One region of the Exiguobacterium oxidotolerans JCM 12280 genome, then DNA from elsewhere that is predicted to be linked to it. Evidence: predicted binding sites of a transcription regulator. Region 1 holds the regulator's gene; the other holds the start of a gene.
What was found. The regulator LexA, encoded in region 1, represses DNA repair genes until DNA is damaged. The targets are predictions, from matches to a motif close to CGAACATATGTTCG.
Positions count from the first base shown of each region.

Region 2: the regulator LexA is predicted to act here: its motif matches at 6,072-6,085, upstream of addB (helicase-exonuclease AddAB subunit AddB).

Region 1 covers NZ_JNIS01000001.1:2,771,109-2,779,199, forward strand. Annotated here, with positions in the region: gene P403_RS0114120 (AzlC family ABC transporter permease) at 1-293, opposite strand, end outside; gene dhaK (dihydroxyacetone kinase subunit DhaK) at 461-1,429, shown strand; gene dhaL (dihydroxyacetone kinase subunit DhaL) at 1,473-2,075, shown strand; gene dhaM (dihydroxyacetone kinase phosphoryl donor subunit DhaM) at 2,068-2,433, shown strand; gene glpK (glycerol kinase GlpK) at 2,623-4,146, opposite strand; partial or broken gene P403_RS16145 (MIP/aquaporin family protein) at 4,188-4,889, opposite strand; gene P403_RS0114150 (metal-binding protein) at 5,068-5,541, opposite strand; gene lexA (transcriptional repressor LexA) at 5,572-6,186, opposite strand; gene yneA (cell division suppressor protein YneA) at 6,393-6,680, shown strand; gene P403_RS0114165 (YneB family resolvase-like protein) at 6,727-7,380, shown strand; gene P403_RS0114170 (DUF896 domain-containing protein) at 7,494-7,730, shown strand; gene tkt (transketolase) at 7,938-8,091, shown strand, end outside.
Region 2 covers NZ_JNIS01000001.1:2,353,649-2,361,739, reverse strand. Annotated here, with positions in the region: gene addA (helicase-exonuclease AddAB subunit AddA) at 1-2,589, opposite strand, end outside; gene addB (helicase-exonuclease AddAB subunit AddB) at 2,586-6,017, opposite strand; gene P403_RS0111965 (truncated hemoglobin) at 6,161-6,541, shown strand; gene P403_RS0111960 (hypothetical protein) at 6,601-6,939, shown strand; gene P403_RS0111955 (hypothetical protein) at 7,012-7,422, opposite strand; gene P403_RS16075 (competence protein ComK) at 7,543-8,016, opposite strand.

The sequences.
Region 1 (8,091 bases):
TCACGGATATGCCGGGTCTCAACATGCGGTGCAAGCGTCAGACTCATCAATAAGTGCCTGAGATTGACGATGAACGTCGTCAGGATGATCGCGGAAAACGGGCTGTTCAACAGCAACAGGCTCGTGATGATGAACTGGGCGGCACCGGCGTAAATGAAGACGGACATGAATCCGACTTCAAGAGGGGATAAACCGGAGGCACGACCGACGATGCCGGCTGAAAAACCGATTCCGAGATAACCGAGAACAGTTGGTAAACAGGCTTTGACCCCTGCTTGGAATGAAGAAGACACGACACAATTCCTCCTTTTTTGACATGTAAGATGAGCATAGCATCCGTACTCAGAAATGGACACTAAGTGGTCAATATTTTCATATGTTTTCTTGACATAAGTTTGCTTGAATTGTGGTAAAGACTAAGTGGTAGTGCAAAAATTCGTTAGGCGAAGGAGCGTTCAAGATGGATAAATTAATGCAAGATGCCAACCGATTCGTATCAGATATGGTGGAAGGTCTCGTTTTAGCTCATCCGGATTTATATGCGAAAGTCGACGGCGTCAATGTCGTAAAACGAAAAGAACCACTGAACGGAAAAGTTGCTCTCGTTTCGGGTGGCGGAAGTGGACATGAGCCAGCCCATGCTGGTTTCATTGGTGACGGGATGTTAGCTGCAGCAGTTTGTGGGGAGGTCTTCACCTCGCCGACACCAGATATGGTCCTTGAAGGAATCAAGGCAGCAGATGCTGGTAAAGGCGTACTTCTCGTCGTTAAAAACTATTCCGGGGACGTCATGAACTTTGATATGGCGAAGGAACTGGCAGAACTTGAAGATATCGAAGTCGAGACGGTTGTCGTAAAGGATGACATCGCCATTAAAAAAGAAGAAGATCGCCGCGGTGTCGCAGGTACAGTCTTTGTCCATAAAATTGCTGGTGCGGCAGCGGCAGAAGGCAAGTCGCTTGCTGAAGTCAAAGCAATTGCCGAGAAAGTCATCGGAAGCGTGCGTTCGATTGGGATGGCACTTTCACCGTGTTACATGCCGGAAAGCGGAAAACCTGGTTTCGACTTACATGAAGATGAGATGGAAATCGGAATTGGAATCCATGGTGAAAAAGGAATCGACCGGAAACCGGTTGCGTCCGTTGAAGCAATCGTCACGGAACTGCTCGACCGACTGACAGCAGAAGTAACAGACAAAAAAGTCGCTGTAATGGTCAATGGTATGGGTGGAACGCCGGAATCGGAACTCTACATCACCTACAAGTATGTCGCGGAACAATTACAAGCAAAAGGCTACGACATCGTCCGGCCATACGTTGGAAACTATATGACATCGCTTGAGATGCACGGTTTCTCGATTACGTTACTTCCGGTCGACGACGAGCTCGTCGGTTACCTTGACGCAAAAACGAATGCAATCGGTTTTTAATCAGACTAAAAATTTTTAAAAGAAATAGAAGAGGTGGATTGAAATGAAGTTAACGACAGAACAGTTTCGTGAAAGCTTACTGAAGGCAGCAGCACAGATTGAAGCCCATAAAGATGAACTGACCGATCTTGATCGTGAAATCGGCGACGGTGATCACGGGATTAACATGTCACGTGGTTTTCAAGCCGTCCAAAAAGAACTAGAAGCACATGGTGAGTATGAAGATTTAGGTGATTTGTCAAAACAAGTTGGGATGACGTTAATCAAGACGGTCGGTGGGGCGTCTGGTCCGTTATACGGAACAGCGTTCGTCAAGTTCGCCGGAGCCTTTAAAGGGAAAAAAGAAGTGGAAGGGCAAGAACTGGCACAAGCTTTTGTTGAAGCGACGGAAGGCATCAAGATGCGTGGAAAGTCTGAATTCGGTCAGAAAACAATGGTCGACATTTGGACACCTTTCCATGAGGCCTTGAGCAAAGAGGCGGATTTAAACGCTGCACTCGAACAAGCGCTCCGTGATACAAAAGAACGTGTCGCGACGAAAGGGCGGGCTTCCTACTTTGGAGACGCGACAGTCGGCGTCCAAGATCCAGGTTCTTTATCGAGTGCACTCTTGTTACAAGAAATCGTGGAGGTGCTACATGGTTAATGTAATTCTCGTTTCACACAGTGAAAAACTGGCGACTGGTCTAAAGGAACTGCTTGCCGAAATGGCACCGGATACACCAATCCTGCTAGCGGCCGGTTTAGCGGATGGAAGCATCGGGACAGATGCTTCGCGCATTGAAGAGACATTGAATGCGCTTGACGATGACGGTGTCATCTTGACGGATATCGGTTCTGCAACAATGAATGCGGAGTTGGCCCTTGAACTGTATAGCGGTGACAAAACGGTCCAATTCGTCGAGGCGCCGCTCGTCGAAGGGGCATTTCTCGCGGCCGTCTTGAGTGGTCAATCGAAGTCACTGACTGAAGTCGTCGACGGATTGAAAAATGAATTCGCCTAAATGATTCGCCTAAGACCGTTCTCCCTTCTAAGTCAGGTATCTGCCTGCTCATTTAGAGGGGAGTTCTTTGGTGTGGCATTGAGAAGGTGTATGAATTTAAAAGGGCAAAGACAAAAAAAGAAGCAATTTCGAGTGATATCGAAATCGCTTCTTTTTTAATAGAGTGGTGCAAAAGTCATCGTTGTCCGATTAGACGTTTGCGTTGGCTTCTTTTTTATTCGGTGTGAATGCCATTGTCGCTTCGACCGCTTTTTGCCAGCCGGCATAACGTTTTTCACGATCGTCTTCTTTCATTTCAGGTGTAAACTGACGGTTGAGTTTCCACTGTTTTTTGATTTCTGCTTTATCTTTCCAATAGCCGACAGCTAGACCAGCGAGGTAAGCTGCACCAAGTGCCGTCGTCTCATTGATTTCCGGACGATCGACGGGAACGCCGAGAATATCCGATTGGAATTGCATCAAGAAGTCGTTCGCGACGGCTCCACCGTCGACGCGTAACGTTTTCAGTTCGATGCCAGAATCTTGCTGCATCGCTGTCAAGACGTCGCGAGTTTGGTAAGCGAGTGACTCGAGTGTTGCGCGGACAAAGTGCTCTTTTTCTGTCCCGCGTGTCAATCCGAAGATAGCACCGCGAACGTCGCTATCCCAGTACGGTGCACCAAGACCAACGAAAGCAGGAACGACGTAGACACCGTCTGTTGAATCGACTTTCAAAGCGTAGCCTTCTGAGTCTTTTGCATTTTTTAACATCCGGAGACCGTCACGCAACCACTGGATCGCAGAACCGGCAACAAAAATCGAACCTTCGAGTGCGTATTCCACTTTGCCGTCGACACCCCAAGCGATCGTCGTCAGGAGTCCGTGGTCTGAAGAAACGGCTTTTTCGCCCGTATTCATCAACATGAAGCAACCTGTACCGTATGTGTTTTTCCCTTCGCCCGGTTCAAAACACGTTTGACCGAACAAGGCAGCTTGTTGGTCACCGGCGATACCGGCGATTGGAACTTCGAAGCCGAAGAAGTGATACGGGACTGTGTTGTCATAGACTTCACTTGATTGACGGACTTCTGGCAACATCGATTTAGGAACAGTCAGGATTTCAAGTAATTCATCATCCCATTGTTGTTCGTAAATGTTGTACATGAGTGTCCGTGAGGCATTCGTGTAGTCTGTGATATGTGTTTTCCCACCTGAGAGCTTCCAGACGAGCCACGTATCAATTGTACCGAAGAGCAGTTCCCCGTTCTCTGCTTGCTCGCGCGCACCATCGACGTTATCGAGAATCCATTTGACTTTTGTTCCTGAGAAGTAGGCGTCGATGAGTAAGCCAGTTTTATCGCGGAATTTTTGATTGAGTCCTTGTTCTTTTAGCTCATCACAAATGTCGGCTGTTTGACGCGATTGCCAGACAAGGGCGTGATAAACTGGTTTTCCAGTTTCTTTGTTCCAGACGACTGTCGTTTCACGTTGGTTCGTGATTCCGATACTCGCGATTTCGCTCGGTTTGATGTCAGCCGTTCCGAGTGCATCCGCCATGACTGCTAAAATCGAACCCCAGATTTCATTTGCATCATGCTCGACCCAGCCTGGTTGTGGGAAGTATTGTTTGAATTCACGTTGAGCAGAGTTGACGATTTGACCATCATGGTCGAAAATGATGGCGCGTGAGCTTGTCGTTCCTTGGTCGAGTGCTAAAATATACTTGTTTTCCATCTGTGAGTCCCCCTTGAATAGTTAAGATACCTAATGCTCAATCAAAATAGCAGTTGATAGATGAAGACGGCGATTGCGCCTCCGATGATTGGTCCGACAATCGGAATCCATGAGTAACCCCAGTCTGATGATCCCTTACCCGGAATCGGTTAGATCGCGTGGGCGATACGTGGACCAAGGTCACGGGCTGGGTTGATTGCATAACCCGTCGTACCACCGAGCGAAAGACCGATGACGACTACGAGGAGACCGACGATCAACGGATTGAGCCCGTCTGCGAACGTATTCGCTCCGAGCGCCAAGATACCAAAGACGAGGACGAACGTCCCGATGATCTCAGATACTAAGTTCGATCCCGTATGACGGATCGCTGGACCTGTCGCGAACACACCGAGTTTTGCGGCTTGATCTTCTGTCGCTTCAAAATGTTTCATGTAATGAAGCCAAACGAGTACTGCGCCAAGGAATGCTCCGACAAGTTGAGCAGCGATATAGATAGGTACATCTGCCCACGGTAAGTCAGAATTGAGCGCGAGCGACAAAGTAACCGCTGGGTTCAAGTGGGCACCACTGGATGCCGCGATGTAAACACCGGTCATAACGGCGAGACCCCAAGCGAGCGTGATGACAATCCAGCCACCATTTTCAGATTTGGTTTTCTTCAGGACGACACCGGCGACGACGCCATCCCCGAGTAGGACGAGAATCAATGTTCCCATCATCTCACTAATAAAATTACTCATGCAAAAACCCTCCCTTTGGATTAAAGCGAATAATGCCTTTCTATTTAAACCTAACCTGAATTGATAACGTTTTCAATACAAATAATTGAAATATAGGAATAGAAATTTTCAATATTTAGGTTTAAAAAAATTAGAATTGGATAATAAAAAGACTTTTTCCATGATTGAATGGAAAAAGTCAGAATCGACGTTTTTTTCGTTTCTTTTTAGGGCGGAACCAACTACTCGTATGATCAAGGATGATATGAATCGTACTTGCGGTCATCACACCGATAATAAAAGCAGGCATGACGTCAATTAATGAGTCGACCGTGCTTGCTTGAATGATTTCACTATAGAAGGCTAAAAAGAGGAGTGGAATCAATAAAGCGGCACTGTAGAGTAGACGGATGACATCTCCGATGATCAAGCCATGTGACCAAATGGAACGGTGCGGCATAATTTTGACGTATGGCATCCAAAGGACACGCAAAGGACCAAAACGATAGTAAGGTTCCGATTTTAAGTCTAAGTCGGGCGAAAGCCATAATGTCCCGACGGCGATTCCGACAGCGGTCGGGAGCCAATCCGTTTGATTCGTTGCGACCGAATAAACAACATATCCCGTGAGGGCAACGGAGTTGACCGTATCATGTACATTTCCAGAAGGCATGAAAAAAGACCAGCTCTGCTGGTCCCTCTCTTAGTGAATCGTCCGGTAAACGCCGATGACCTTGCCAAGAATCGACACGTTATCGAAATACATCGGGTCCATCGAGTCATTTTCTGGTTGGAGACGTACCTGTTGATCTTCTAAGAAGAACCGTTTGACTGTCGCTTCACTATCTTCGGTCATCGCAACGACAATCTCCCCGTTTTCTGCTGTGTTTTGTTGACGCACGATAACACGATCGCCATCAAGAATACCTGCATTAATCATCGATTCGCCATCAATCGTCAACATAAAGACGGTTTCATTTCCTACATAATGTGCAGGGAGTGGGAAATGCTCTTCTATGTTTTCAATCGCAGTGATCGGAAGTCCGGCAGTTACCTTGCCGATAACGGGGACATGGACGATCGCTTCGTTGATTTCTTCAGGTTTATCAAGCAATATTTCAATCGCGCGTGGTTTCGTCGGGTCACGGCGAATCAGTCCACGTTTTTCTAGACGATCCAAATGACCGTGTACCGTTGAGCTTGAAGCAAGACCAACAGCTTCACCAATTTCACGAACTGAAGGTGGATAGCCCTTTAACTTCACTTCAGCGATGATGTAGTCAAGGATTTCTTGTTGACGTTTAGACATTTTCCGCATACGAATTGCCACCTCTTTCCGGATTGGTTTTTTTAGGATTTAGGAATATATGTTTCTAGAATTACTATAACATAGAACAAATGAGCGTACAAACAATTGTTCGATGTTTTTGTATTGACCGAACACTGGTTCTGTGTTTATTATAGATTATGCGAACAATTGTTCTGAGAACATTTATTCTAATAACCTATTTGGAGGGATTCATGATGATTCATTCTATTCGTACTCATGCCTTTTCAATTCTGTTTTATACGCTCAGTTTTGCTTTCATTCTTTTTCTTTTAACACCACGACCAGATGAAAAGGTCCACCAATTACTTACAGCGTCAGTCACGGTCGATGAGAACGTAACGGTCGAACAAGTAGCTGAAGTCTACAATGATGGTTCGATGACGAACCAAGAATACATTGACTGGCTGATCAAGAACAATGAGCTCGAAACAAAACATGTCATTTCGAAAGATAAAATCGTTGTACCAATCGCACAACAATGACAGAATATAAAAGTTGTTGAATGAACGAACAGGGGTGTGAGGTACGATGAAAGTAGTAATCTACTGTCGCGTCTCGACGGAAAAAGAAGCACAAGAGAGCTCACTAGAGCGGCAAAGAGCAGAACTGTCGGGACTCGCTTTAAAAAAAGGATTTGAAATCGTAGATATCATCGTCGAAAAAGAAAGTGGCTATGATGTAGAGCGAGAAGGGATATTGACCGTTCTTGATTATGTAACGCGTCATCTGGTAGAAGCAGTGCTCGTGACAGACGATACACGAATCGGACGAGGAAACGCCAAAATCGCGATTTTGCATACGTTCAAAAAACACGATGTCCAGTTGATGACGATGGAGTCAGACGGTGAATACAAACTGGCGGATGCAGAAGCGATGGTCCTCGAAATCGTTTCACTCGTTGAGGAATACCAACGGAAGCTCCACAATGCAAAAATTGCACGCGGCATGCGACGGGCTGTCGATAATGGTTTTAGACCCGAACAAAATCTCAATCGGCAAGGCGAGAATGCCGGCCGCAGTCGAAAGGAAGTCCCGATTGAAGAAATCGTTCGATTACGTGAACTTGGTTTGACGTTTGCTGACATCGCGACGACCTTGCGGGGCATGGGGCATGACATTTCGAAAGCGACGGTCAATCGGCGTTATCTTGAGTATAAAGAAGTTGTCCAGTCTTATGAATGAAAGCAGGTGTTGTGTCATCTTGACGCGACAAACTTGCTTTTTTTTTTCGGGTCTTTTACAGTAAGGTTACTATTGAAGTGCTCTATGTTGAGTCAAACAGAAAGAGGGATATTATGTTATCACAAGAACAACTCGATCGAATTAATGAACTTGCCAATAAATCAAAAGTCGAACCGTTAACAGAAGCTGAGACGGCGGAACAAAAAGAATTAAGAACGGCCTATTTAGAAGCATTTCGTGGTTCGTTCAAAAATCAAATGATGGGCATCAAAATCGTTGATGAAGAAGGAACGGATGTTACGCCTGAAAAATTGAAGCAAGCACAAGAAGAAGAACGCAATAAACAGTAAGCAAGTTTTGTATGAACGAAAGCTGCGTCGCTCAATCCGTGAGCGAGGTAGCTTTTTTAATGGGAAAATCAGTAATGTGTATCATGAAAGTCGCTTGAAAAGGGCAATAGAGAGCGCATTCATTTTAATGTGACATACTATTTAGAAAAGTTGTATCACATTTCTGTGTGTGCTAAAATGATATAGAATTTGTGAAAAAGAGAGAGGATGATTGTTTTGACGAACATGACAACAGTAGAATTATTAGCAGTAAATACGATTCGTACCTTATCGATTGATGCAGTACAAAAAGCGAACTCGGGCCACCCGGGAATGCCGATGGGTGCAGCACCGATGGCATTTACATTATGGGCGGATCATA
Region 2 (8,091 bases), 420 kb from region 1:
TAACAACTGTTCATCTAATCCCTTGATTGAACCGACTAATATCAACTTTTCTTTTGCTCGGGTCATCGCGACATAAAGAACCCGCATTTCTTCTGCTTTCATTTCACGATCCATCTCACGGCGAATGACCTCTTTTAACAATGTACCTGACCGCAAGCGTTTGATTGGATCAATCGCGTCAAGCGCAATCCCATACGTTTTGTGTAATTGAATGGCTTGGATTTGATCTTGTTTATTAAATTGTTTGCCAAGTTGACTGACGATCGTCACCGGAAACTCGAGCCCTTTCGATTGATGAATCGTCATGACGCGAATGACATCTTCGTCTTCTCCTAGTGAACGAGCTTCGGAAAAGTCTTCGCCACGCTCAATTAAACGATTTATCAGTCGTAGGAAACGATACAACCCCCGATATCCTGCTCCTTCATACTGTTTTGCACGTTCATATAACGCATTCAAATTCGCTTGACGACTTCGTCCTCCTGCAAGGCATCCGACGTATTCGAAATACCCGGTTTGGTCAAACAGTGAGCGAATGAGTGCGGCAAGTGACTTCCCACGGGCTTCTGTCCGCCATTGATTGACACGTTGTAACGCTTCATCGACCCGAATCCCGAGTGGCGTCGCTTCGCCTGCGACATGGACGGCAGCCTCATAAAAACTCGTATCCTTCGACTTTGCACGGATTCGCCCTAAATCACGATCGGTCAGACCAAAAATCGGCGACCGGAGCAAACTCGCGAATGGAATGTCCTGTAACGGATTATCAATCGTTTTTAATAATGCCATCATGATTTGAATTTCCGTTGCTTGGAAGTAACCGCCGGTCGTGTCCGCGTATACCGGTAGCTCATATTGTTCAAACACTTCAACGAGCGCTTGAACGCGTTTCCCACGTGAACGAACGAGCACGACGATGTCCCGATATTCACATTTGCGAAAACGTTTTTGTTTGGCATCGAACACGAGGTAAGGGTTATCCTCATTGACCATCTCGATGATTCGGGTTGCGATGGCACGCGCCTCTAATTCTTCCTTATTTTCATCTTGTTGATCGATTAGAATCAACTCGGGTTCGACTTGTTCTGATTCAAAGTAACCAAGATTCCCGAGCCGTAGATAGGCTGCGTCGTCATAATCGATCTCACCGACGGCGGCATCCATCACTTGTCTGAAAATATGATTCGTCCCATCAAGGACTTCAAGACGACTCCGGAAATTTTTCGTCAAATCGATTCGTGTCCCATAATCTGTTTGCCGGAATCGCTTGAACTTATCAAGAAAAAGTCCCGGCTCAGCATGACGGAATTTATAAATCGATTGTTTAACATCGCCAACCATAAAAAGATTCCCTGTTTGTTCGTCTGATTGGGAGACTAACGTCAAGATACGTTCTTGCACTTCGTTCGTATCTTGGTATTCATCGACGAGCACTTCGACGAAGCGTTCTTGAAGCAAGCGGGCGACATCGGTCGGTGCCCCGTCTTCTTCTAAAACGGCTAAAGCAAAATGTTCCAAATCGGAAAAATCGACAAGCCCCCGTTCTTGTTTGGCTTCGAGATAGGCTTCAGCAAACTTTCGGACGAGTGTCACGATCATCTCGACATGTCCAAGTTGCGACCGAAGATCTTCGAGGTAGTCGACACCCTCTTTTTGAACGAATAGCTCCTGACGCTTTTTCAAATCACTGACGAGACGCGTCCGTTCCGTTTGAAATGTTTTAATCGCCTCATCCCCACGCGGACTTTTCCAGCGTCCGAACTCGACAGCTTGGAATGCCAGTGCGACCGTCGTCCAACGGTCAGTCTCCGGATTAATGCGACGTAACGGTTCAATGTCACGCAATAGGAGCTCCGCCATTTCTGTATAGCCGGACTGATGCAAACGATAGGAGAGCTCAAGGTAACGTTCTAAAATCGGTGCGATTTTTTGCCATTCTAGTTCAAGGAGTCGTGTCAGCAACGAAGATTCATCGGGATCAACCGGCTGGTCGTATTGTGCAAGCAGATGCTCGTAAAAACCGTCTGGATCTGGTAGCGAACGCGAAAACCGGTACAAGTTTGAAATCAGAGAGAGCATTGCCTGATCGTCCCGATCGGAAGTATAACTATCAATCAATTCATAAAATGCCGGATTGGCGGCAGCGTAAAACTCTTCAAAGACCGATTCCAGTACATCATCTTGTAACAACAATAATTCGGCTTCATCCGCAATTCGAAAAGCCGGATCCAGTCCGATTCGATAATAGTTTTCCCGTAAGATTGATAAGCAGAAGGAATGGATCGTCGTGATTTGTGCCCGGTTCATCATCTGACGCTGCTTCTTCAAATAGATATCGTCTGGAGCTTCTTTGATTTTCGCTTCGATTGCCTCGATGACACGCGTCTTCATTTCTTTTGCGGCAGCGTTTGTAAACGTCGCGACTAAAATCCGGTCTGCCGTCAGTGGATCTTCCTGATCGATGACGCGTTGCGTCAACCGTTCGACGAGTACGGCGGTCTTCCCTGAACCGGCTGCTGCCGACACGAGAATGTGTCCTCCGCGCGCATCGATTGCTTGTTGTTGTTCATCCGTCCAATTGACGCTCATTCCTCTTCCTCCTTCAGTCGGTCCAATACTTCTTTTTCAGATAGAGGGTCTAGTTGACGATAACTGTTCCCGAGCGATTCGTCGAATTGACAGACCGAACGGTATTCGCAAAACGTACACGGTGTTCGCTCTTGATAGTCGAACGGATCGATGGCGATATCTCCCGCGTACATCTCGGCACTGCTGGTTTTCAATTCGTCCCAGGCATGATCCATCAACGCGTTCAGTTCCGCTTCTTTGACGACCCCTTTTGTATGTGATTTATGCAGCCCTGTCTTCGTAAACGTCACTTTGACGAGTGGCGATTTTTTCCGTTCATCAAACGCGATTTGATCCATCGCCCGTAACACATCATCATTTTCGACGATCACACCTTGCATCTGGTAGGATTCGAGCAATAAACGATTCCGTTCTTCTTCAGCCGCCGACAAATCACTTCGTAACATCGGATTTTTGACATGGAAGTACAGGGCGCCTGCTGGTTTCGCTTGTTGATTAAATAAGACTTCTGATTGTTCGACGACCGTTTTTAAATAGAGCAACATCTGAATCGCAAGACCATAATAAATTTCAGCAAAATCAAGCGCTCGGGCACTCGACTTGTAATCGACAATCCGGACGTACAATTGGTCACCAATCGTCGCTTGGTCGACTCGATCAATTCGACCAGTGAACTCGATTTCCGTTCCATCCGGCAGTGTAAACCGTAAGGGCGGGAACATCGCGTTCCCAAAGCTGATTTCAAATAAATCAGGTTCGAAGTCGGACCGTTCTGCTTGTTTGACGAGCATCTTCGCCGTTTGTTCGACGACATCCGTCAGTTTTTTCTGAATGTACCCGAACCGATTCGAACTCATCAAAATGGCATTTTGAATGTCTGGTGTCACTTTTTCCACGGCATTTTTCGCAAGTTCTGTGCACGATGCATCATCTAAATCACGCCATTTTCTGCCGGACTCCTTGATGTTGACCGACAAATCATTTAACGCGCCATGAAATAGATTTCCAATGTCGGGTGCCTCGAATTTATATAGTTTTCGTTCCTTCAAACGTAGCCCATACCGTGCGAAGTGCTTATAGGAACACGCATTATATGTCTCAAATCTAGAGACACTCGCCTTGATGCTGTCACCGTAGAGGGAACGTGCTAAGTCGTCTGGAAGTTCATCTGCTCGGTTTTGATAAAATAACGCATCGGCGAGTAACGCCATTCGTTCTCGTCCTTGACCATTCTCGAGCAATGCATTGTAGACATCAAACCATGACGATTGAATCGGATACCGACGCTGTAAACGGCGTAACTCGATTGCGGTCGCAGCCGCCGCTCGGTCGGGATCAGTTACGAAATCGAATTGATCATTTGGTGCATGTTCCCCTGCTTCTGCGAAGTGTGTTTTGACAGGACGGTCTTGCAGTAATTGATACTTGATTTGTTTCACGATGGAGGCTGGTTGTAATGCCTTCCCGTCCTCATCAACAAGAGCATAACTGATATACAACGCTTCACTCGGTGCCGTCACTCCGTGGTACAGGTAATATAATTCGTCATCAAAGACATCCAGTGACGCTTTCCCGACCGGAACTCCATGATTGTGAAGGAAATCATGATCTCCTTCTGACAGTAGTTTCGACTGATCTTCGACGAACGGAATCATACCATCATTCGCGCCGAGTAAAAATGCGACTTTTACTCGTTGTAAACGCCCCCGGACATAATCCGTCGCGATAACCTGATCGAGCGATGGTGGGACGAGTGAGAAGCGCAGACTCTCGAGCCCTGTTTCGACCATTTGTACGAATAAGTCTGTCGACAGTTCCGTCTCAGGAGCTGCTGCTTCAAGTTGTTCAAGTAAATGTAAGACCGCTTCATATACTTGATCATGTTCCCGGGCATGACTGAGCTCATTGCGCTCGAGCGCCTCTTGTTTCCAACTGAACAGCCGATCTGTCAACTGGTGTTCTTCAAGGAACTGATAAAGCGAACGCGTATGTTCACTCATTGTTTTTGATTTCTTCAACCGGCCTTGTAACGGTGTAATCGCATCGACGACGAATTGACGCATCCGGTTTAACTCATCCTCTTCTTCGAGTTCCTCCGCCGTCAGACTGACTTCATCCGTTAAGCGTCGTTTCAATTGCCACGGCTTTTGCCACATCGTGCCTTTAATGCCACGCTCTAAGACAAACGTCTCTAATCGATCAAGCGCGAGCCGTTGGTCATCTGCCGGGAGAGGCATCAATTCCGTTTTCAGCAAACGAAAGACTGCTTCTTCACGGTAACCGGCGACGACGAGCTCTAAAGCAGACTGAATCAATTCAACAATCGGATGATGAATCATCGTTTCCCGCTTATCAAGGAAATACGGAATATCATAGAGCTGAAACGCACGTTCTAAATGATCCGCATACGGTTCAAGATGTCGTACGATAAAAGCAATTTCATTGAACCGGTAACCATGCTGGCGCACGAGTTGGATTGCCTGGCGGACAGCGGCTTCCGTTTCGACTTGGCGATTGACGGCAGCTGTCACCGTGACCCCGTCCACTTGATGATCGACAGGCGGATAGGCAGGACTCATCAATGCTTGTTCTAGTATTTGTAATCCTTCCGACTTGAACTTAATCGTCCGTTCATAATGGATCTCTTCATGCTCGAGCTGTCGGTCTTGCATCTGTTCGAGCAATTGCATATAACAACGTTGGGAGACCCCAAACTCTGTCTGTTTCGCATAGGGATCACTTACATCGATTGTAAAGCTGATATGCACTTCTTTTGCTAGTTCCATCAATTTAAGCAACACCTGTTGTTCCTGTAACGAAAACTCATAGAAACCATCAATAAAGAACTGTGTATTACCAAGACCTGCTGTCGGTAACAAGTCGAGTAACGTCGTATAGTAATCGTCTGCATGAAGCGCTTTATCCAGGATGCGTTCTGAGAACCGCTCATAAATCAGAGCTAAATCATTTAGTTTCGGCGAGCGTTCCGGAGAAAGTTCGCTAATTTGACGTAACATGTCTGGAGCGACGAGCGAACGTTTGAACGTAGCGATCAGTTCATCAAGCCCCTTGTAAAAGCCGGGCATGTTCTTTGTCCGTTTGAAAATCTTTAACTCATTTTCAACTTCTTCGACGACTTGACGTAATAACAATTGTGTCCCTGTCTCGTCTAAAAATGGAATCGCCTGATTGCCATGATCCCGCATGATATGAAAAGCAAAGCGCCGCAAACTCATGACTTCCATCCGTACTAATCCAGATAGACGGGAATCCGTCGCAATGCGACGTTCCATCTCAAATGACATTTGATCAGGGACGATAAAATAAATCGACTCCCCAAGTGGTCGCTCCTCGAGTTCATTGATTACAGTCTCTATTAATTTTGTGGTTTTTCCGGTTCCGGCACGACCGAGGTGCATATGATTCATGGTCATCAATTCCTCCCTTAGCTCGTTTTTGTATACGTCATTATCTCATAAATACGAACAAACGTCCGTTTGTGAAGCTATATTTTTCTACTTATTTTTGCTACACTGTAGCCAATTAAAATTAGTTAGACAGGAGGAATACCATGTTATATGATGACATCGGAAAACACCCGATGCTTGAACAGCTAGTCGCTCGCTTTTATCAACTTGTTTATGCCGACCCCATACTTCGTCCGATTTTTCCTGATGATCGTCAACGTGTCGAGCAGGCGCAAGTTATTTTTTTGACACACTTAACAGGTGGTCCACGCCAATATGAGTTAGATGATTCGCGGACGAATTTAGCGATGATTCACCGACTCTTACCAATTGAACAGCAGCATGCCTTTCGCTGGATAGAGTTGATGGAAGTGGCCATCTATGAGACACTTTCCAATCGAGTGGTAGCTGAACGTTTGATGGAGCGCTTACGAATTGGCGCATTAAACGTCTTACGGATTTGTGAGGCTCATCAGGAACCGTGAGGGATTTTTCTTTCTCATCTGTCCATTTCCATGTAAAATGAAAGATGGAGGCGATAATTATGACTGAAGAACAAGATAAGAAACCTGATTTAGTGAAATCGGCACTCGAACAAGCAGAGGCGAAAACTGCAGAGGAACCGGTTGAAGAAGAAAAGTCTGACGAGCAAAAGAAACTTGAACATATTAAAGGACTCGTCACATTAGAGCGCGGCTCTGATTACTTCCGTGTTGTCTTTTATGATGACCACAAACATTTGATTTTCAAGGAACTCGATTATGATCGTGTCGAATTCGTTGGTCGCTTCTATAATGATAGTTTTGATGCGACGAATTTGAAACAGCTCGAAGAAATTGCAGAGAAAGCACTCTCAACTTCGATTCGAAAACGTTTCCTTTAAGATAAGTTATGTATAGAGAAAGCCGCGTCCCTGGATTAAATGAGGGTCGCGGCTTTTTTCTTATACGCTGGTTTATTCACTTTCAGGAGTGTTTCTTTTTTTACGACGAAGTACATATGCGAGTACCCCTCCGGCAACGGCAAGCCCTGTCGCCGCTAAAACAGGAATCAATACTTTCTTCGAAGATAGTTTCTGCTTCACTTGCTCTAAGCGAGATTCTGTTACTTCTTTTTGTGCAATCGACGTGCGGCGGTTAATCGTCATATGTTTTGACGCATCTGTGACGACTACTCGCTTTGTCACCCAACGTCGATTTCCTGCCTCGTCGACGATGAGTTGGCGTGTTCGCTTAATATCTTTAATTCGTTTGCCGGGTGTATTTTCTGGACGGACGATCCGTGAACTAATAAAACGGCGTCCTCCATTAACACCGAAGCCCGGCTGTAATTTTCTACGGTTTAACCATTCATATGATTCATTCATCGTGTAGCGACCAAATCGGTCGCTTCACCTCCCCTTCAATGCGCATTCAGTTTCTACTCAAGTTCATTTCGCTCTCATTGGTAACGTTTCCTGTTAGAGTGTTCCACTTTTCTGCACTTGTTAAACGTGTTCATGTCCCGTCCCCTGGAAGCGTCGTTGCATTTCGTAAGCTAATTCTAGGGTTTTAATCCGCTGTCGTTCAATACTATAGGCAGATGCGGCGGTATCAATCCGCTGTCCTGTTTGAAACTCGACTTGCACCTTTCCGCCACTCTTTTTAACGGTCTTCATTTGTTTAAAGTTAATCCAGATACACTCCGCCTTTTCTTTAGCTGTCGTCGGAAAGAAGATGGTTTGTGCTTGCCAATCAATTAAAACCGGCGTTTTTCGGTTTGGTCCTAAGATATGTCGTGCTGCTTCAATTCTTCCTCGCATCGAAGAACCAAAATACAAACATGATTCTTCAATCAGTTTGATCGGATGTCCTTCGAGCACAAGTTCCGACCGTTCTTTAATAAGTAGTGTTTGCGGTTCCCCGTATTGACCGTACTGAGGAATAAGAGCTAACGTTTCTTCCGTGATGTTATGTGGCATCCTACTATCTCCCTTCTTCTATTACTTTGTTTATATCAAAGAACCCACCTGTACGCCCTCAACTGTTCGATATTT